DNA from 2 places in the Lysinibacillus sp. NPDC056185 genome. Region 1 is predicted to be linked to the other one. Evidence: riboswitches for the same ligand, from Rfam matches in the RefSeq annotation. Region 1 holds a riboswitch; the other holds the start of a gene.
The links. A riboswitch is a leader RNA that binds a small molecule or an ion and turns the genes downstream of it on or off. The one in region 1 is predicted to bind glycine.
Positions count from the first base shown of each region.

Region 2: another riboswitch for glycine. It lies ahead of gcvT (glycine cleavage system aminomethyltransferase GcvT); the one in region 1 lies ahead of ACMZ42_RS16785 (amino acid permease).

Region 1 covers NZ_JBLLLQ010000018.1:13,094-16,292, reverse strand. Annotated here, with positions in the region: gene ACMZ42_RS16790 (rhodanese-like domain-containing protein) at 344-733, shown strand; glycine riboswitch at 1,258-1,334, shown strand; gene ACMZ42_RS16785 (amino acid permease) at 1,499-2,839, shown strand; gene ACMZ42_RS16780 (glutaminase) at 2,979-3,199, opposite strand, start outside.
Region 2 covers NZ_JBLLLQ010000008.1:156,372-159,570, forward strand. Annotated here, with positions in the region: gene comGF (competence type IV pilus minor pilin ComGF) at 1-171, shown strand, start outside; gene ACMZ42_RS10850 (shikimate kinase) at 369-884, shown strand; glycine riboswitch at 1,029-1,121, shown strand; gene gcvT (glycine cleavage system aminomethyltransferase GcvT) at 1,400-2,503, shown strand; gene gcvPA (aminomethyl-transferring glycine dehydrogenase subunit GcvPA) at 2,529-3,199, shown strand, end outside.

The sequences.
Region 1 (3,199 bases):
TCCTACAAATATTTAATTAAACTTTAGCGAAAGTGTACAAAATAAGTCACCTTATATATGGCATTCATTTTAACAAATGTTATCCAATTCTTTGTTATGAGCCAAAAATAATGCTTCTCAAAATTTTGACACCGTGCGTTAAGTTCTATTCTTTATGAAAGTATCCACCACCCTAATCCAAGAAAATAGTGGAAAGATACTGTGACAGTTCACTAATAAAATCCATATAAATAGAGATAAATTAATTCTAGCCACAATCTAATTTATTTTATCAAACTCATTGGACTATCGCTAGCGCATCTTTTATAATAATAAAGAAGATAGAAAGGGGTAAGAAATTTTGTTGAACATACTTATCACAATCGGTGTTATTTTAGTAGTTGTAATTGCTTATATCGGCATTAACGCCCTACGACTAAAAAAAGCCGTAACAAACCTAACACAAGAACAATTTATTGAAGGCTATCGTAAAGCACAGCTTATCGACGTACGTGAACAAAAAGAATTTGATGCTGGTCACATCCTTGGTGCACGCAATGTTCCTTCAACTACTCTACGTCAACGTCACAAAGAAATCCGCCCAGATTTACCAGTATATTTATACTGTCAAAATACAGGCCGTAGCTCACGTGCTGCTTTATTTCTTAAAAAACGTGGCTACAACCAAATTTACCAACTTCAAGGAGGCTTCCGTACTTGGACAGGTAAAATAAAGTCCAAAAAACAAAATTAAAAAATCAATAAGACATTAGTGACTAATATAAATAAATCTACTCACGGAAACAAAGTAAATTTATCTATATTTACCTATATCACATTGTTTAAACAAAAAGAAACCATCTCAAATGACTATGAGATGGTTTACTTTTTGCAAAAAATTCTGAGTTTCTACTATATTATATATTTTGTTTAATGTCTGACAAGTTAGTTGGAGTAAGTTAAAGCAACGAAAGATACATACTCTCTTTCACATTCCTTTACCAAAATGCGAGCCGCTTCCTAAGCTAGTTCCAATTTTCATCTCTTCCAACTCCATATACCGCGAATTAAAACATTATCCTTAAATTTACATATGTCTAAAAATACTATTTTTCGTAAAGTATTTACCTAGATGAACTCCATTCTTCTTTTTTTCTGAAAATGTCTGAAATTTATCCTTGAATAATTAAGTAGGCACTGATAGGATTTATAATATCTTAAAATAATGTCATACAGACATACAATATAAGCTATGAATGCTATGGATAACACTATAGCAGGAGCAGTTCTGGAGAGAGCGCATTTTGCGTCGCCGAAGGGTTCACTATCTCAGGCAAAAGGACAGAGGAGTAATATCAACTTTCAACATGAAAGCTATACCACACGAATGTTTTCTTTTTTTACATACAACATCCGCAATTGGTATTTGTTATTCTGTCATTTACGAGACTAGTGTCACTACTAGTCTCTTTTTTTATTTTCCAGTCATAGTTTTTACGTATCTTTGAGGGGGATTAACGTGGAACAACAACAATTAAAACGTGAATTAAAAAATCGCCATGTGCAGCTCATAGCGATTGGCGGAACAATCGGTACTGGTTTATTTTTAGGATCAGGTAAAGCCATTGCTTTAGCGGGACCTTCCATTATCTTTGCTTATCTCATTGTCGGAACCGCCTTATTTTTTGTTATGCGGGCATTAGGTGAACTATTATTATCGAATGCTGGCTATACATCGTTTACTGATTTTGCATCCGAATACATAGGACCTTGGGCAGGTTACATCACTGGCTGGACATACTGGTTCTGCTGGATCATGACCGCTATGGCAGATATTATTGCTGTCGGCGTTTATGTACAATATTGGTTTGATATACCACAATGGGTGCCTGCAATTGGCTGTTTAGTACTGTTATTAATATTGAATTTATTAACTGTAAAACTATTTGGCGAACTAGAATTTTGGTTTGCACTTATAAAAGTCATTACAATTGTGGCACTGATTGTGATTGGAGTATTCATGTTATTTACAGGTTTTCAAACAAGCTCTGGCACAGTTTCTGTTGAAAATCTTTGGGCACATGGCGGGTTATTCCCGAACGGCTTACACGGTTTCCTAATGGCATTCCAAATGGTTGTTTTCGCATTTGTTGGTGTCGAATTAGTAGGAGTTTCTGCTGCAGAAACGGCCAATCCTAAAAAAAATATTCCTTCGGCCATTAATAAAATTCCATTACGCATTTTATTATTCTACGTAGGGGCATTATTTGTTATTTTATGCATTAATCCTTGGAATGAAATGTCTGCCTCTAGTAGTCCATTTGTACAAGTATTTACACTAGCTGGTATTCCAATTGCTGCAGGTATTATTAATTTTGTCGTACTTACATCTGCCGCTTCTGCCGGTAATAGTGGTTTATTTTCTACTAGCCGCATGCTTTTTAATCTTGGGAACAACAAGCAAGCTTCGCCAAAGTTTGCAAAGCTCAATAAAAACAGTGTGCCAAGTAACGCACTCGTTGTTTCTGCAATTGTAGTTTCCGCTGGTGCATTACTAAGTAAATTAATGCCTGAAAACGCCTTTAGTGTTGTTACAACGATTAGTGCTATTTGCTTTATATGGGTATGGAGTATTATATTAATCTCTCATATCATTTATAAACGTAAAAATCGCGCACTTCATGAAGCATCGATTTTCAAGGCACCTTTTACTCCGTTCGTGAACTATTTAGTACTTGCCTTCTTTGCTTTTCTATTAGTAGTCATGTTCATTTCAGAGGCAACACGCACCGCATTACTGTTAACACCAATTTGGTTTATCATACTAATGATTATTTATAAAATGAAAAGAAAGAACTAATACGGTAAAATGAATTGTCCCGGATAGTGACACTTTTAAAGAAAGTGTACCTATTCAGGGCTTTATTTATTGTGCGAAAGCGAAGTAAAATCACAAAAAAGATGACTTCGTCCATTTACGAAGTCATCTTTCATATTGATTAAAAAATATTCATATTCCACTCGGTAGCAATATGCTTGAGTAAATTCACTCCGGCTACACTGTTCCCAATGTCATCAATTGCTGGTCCATAAATGCCTATACCACAGCCGGTAGGAAAAGGTGAATCTAAGCCTGCGTGACTTGGTACAGCCGCCAAAATTGCCCCAGAGACACCACTTTTAGCGGGTAATCCTATAAATGCCGCAAATTTCCCAGAAG
Region 2 (3,199 bases), on a different contig from region 1:
TGTTATAGCAATTTAATTCGTGATCAAGTAAAAGGTGGTCATGTACCAATGCTAATTGGTATTAATAAATGTAGGTTCCAATTTGAAAAAGATATGTTAACAGTAGCTGTTGAACTTCCAAGTGGTATCAAAAAGGAGCGAACTTTCTATGTTCCAGTTATTGAAAAATGACAGAGGGGCTATTTTTTTAATCGCAATTGCATTATTATTTTTTGTAACTACTTTTGTTCTTACGTATTGTACGTCTTATGAGATTCAGTTTCGAACATATAATGACCTAGAAAAGCTGAATATTCGAGCTACGATAAATTTATTAGGACAAATTTTGTCAGACAGTGTAGAATCGTAGTTATAAGAAGGTGATTCGAATGCGAAAAATATATTTAGTTGGTTTTATGGGCTCCGGAAAAAGTGCGTTAGGAAGACGTTTAAGCTATTTGTTAAAGATGCCATATTATGATATGGATCATGAGATTGTTCGGCAGCAGGGAATGACAATTCCACAGATATTTGAAAAATATGGAGAAGCACGTTTTCGGGAAATAGAAACAGAATTTTTGAAAAATTTCCGAGACGAAGCTTGTATTATTTCAACAGGTGGTGGGGTAGCGATCAATGCTGAAAATCGAAAAATAATGAGACGCAGTGGGCTCGTGTTTTTTTTAGATGCGACATTCGAAGATATATACAAACGAATACAGCATGATCCGAACAGACCAATAGTACAGAGTTCAACGAAAGAGGAGCTAGAGAAGCTGTATCATTATAGAAGAAGATTCTATCGTGAAACAGGACATATACAAGTGTTAACAGAGGGCAGAACACTCCGCCAAATTCTTGAGTATTTAGTATTCCAAGTCAAAAGGTTAAAAGGCGAACATTGATAAAAATGAATGAGTTGAATGTTCGTGTTTTGATATAAATTAAAAAATGATTGCCTTTTCAATGCAATTAATGTTAGGATATAGACAAATAAGTAACTAAATGTTCATTGAATACTAAATAGTACCAAGATGAATCTTGGGCGGATGATTGTGCGGGGAGAGCACGTGTAGACGTCACCGAAGGAGCAAATAACAAAATGTTATGAATCTCTCAGGTAAAAGGACTCGTACAAGACGCAACTCTGGAGAGAGCTGTAGTACTACAGCCACCAAAGGGGAAAGCCGGCTGATTGGCATTGTAGTAATGCGAGCCAGTCTGGTGTAACTTTCAGGTTTAAGGACAGAGAATCCCGAAAAGGGGTTCGTCTGTCTTTTTTTATGTCTAAATGTTTTGCTAATGATGTTAGTTCCTATTTCTTAATTGAATGAACAAACAGGGGAAGCATGATGCATTAATAAAAGCAGACGAACTACTACCAGTAAAAAATGTAACTACCATTAAGGGGGCAAAAATAATGACGAATGAATTAAAGCGTACACCTCTATTTGAAGAATATGCAAAGTATGGTGGTAAAACAATCGACTTCGGTGGATGGGAATTACCAGTGCAATTCTCTTCTATTAAAGAAGAGCATGATGCAGTACGTAATCGTGCTGGCTTATTTGATGTATCACATATGGGTGAAATTTTAGTAACTGGACCTAATTCACTAGATTTTTTACAAAATCTTTTGACAAATGATATTTCAAAAATTGCAGTAGGTCAAGCGCAATATAATGCAATGTGCTATGAAGATGGTGGCGTTGTTGATGATTTATTAACGTATAAATTAGCAGACAATCATTATTTATTGTGCGTAAATGCGTCAAATATTGAAAAAGATTATGATTGGATGATGGAAAATCAACATCAATATGATGTGACGATTGACAATCAATCAGATGCTTATGCACAAATTGCCTTGCAAGGACCATTAGCAGAAGAGGTTCTTCAAACATTAACAGACACTGATTTAAAAACAATTAAATACTTCCGTTTCCAAGCAGACGTTGAAGTTGCTGGTCATAAAGCATTAGTATCTCGTAGCGGTTACACAGGAGAAGATGGTTTTGAATTATACGGCTCTCCAGAAGATATTAAAGCTTTATGGAATGAAATTTTAGAGGCTGGAAAAGACAAAGGCGTTGTTCCAGCAGGTTTAGGCTGCCGTGATACACTTCGTTTTGAAGCAGGTCTTCCATTATATGGGCAAGAGCTATCAGCAACAATTTCACCTCTAGAAGCTGGTATTGGTTTTGCTGTGAAATTAAATAAAGAGGATTTTCTTGGTCATGATGCATTAGCTGAACAAAAAGAAAATGGACTTTCACGTAAAATTGTAGGTATTGAAATGATCGATAAAGGAATTCCTCGTCATGGCTACAAAGTGTTTAAGGATGGTAAGGAAATCGGTGAAGTAACAACTGGTACACAGCTTCCTTCTTCTAAACGTAATGTTGGTCACGCGTTAATTGACAGCCAATTCGCAACTATCGGAACTGAATTAGAAATCGAAATTCGTGGTAAGCACTTAAAGGTAGTAACAGTTGAAACACCGTTTTACAAACGTTCAAAATAAAAGTTGAAAAGAGGGACCTACATTTATGAAACATCGTTATTTACCAATGACGGAGCAAGATAAACAAGAAATGTTAGACGTAATTGGCGTATCCTCAGTTGATGAGTTATTTGGGGATATTCCAGAAAAAGTACGTTTTAAAGGCCTATATGATATTAAAGAAGCAAAATCTGAATCAGCTTTATTAAAAGAATTAACGGCACTTGCTGCGAAAAATAAAGATACAAATGCTAACGTATCGTTTTTAGGAGCAGGCGTATACAACCACTATAAACCAATTATCGTGGACCATGTTATTTCTCGTTCAGAGTTTTACACAGCGTATACTCCATATCAACCAGAAATTTCACAAGGGGAATTACAAGCAATTTTTGAATTCCAAACGATGATTGCAGAGCTTACAGGTATGGATCTTGCAAACTCTTCTATGTATGACGGAGGAACAGCATTAGCGGAAGCGGGTATGCTGGCAGCTGGACATACACGCCGTAAGAAAATTTTAGTATCTGAGGCGGTTCATCCTGAGTATCGTGATGTCGTTGCTACATATGCATACGGTCAATCCATTGAAATTGTTACTGTTCCACAAAAAGATGGTGTGACAGATGTAGAAGCTTTAAAAGAACTAATTGATGACAATACGGCAGCTGTTATTACACAGTATCCTAACTTCTTTGGTCAAATAGAGGACTTACA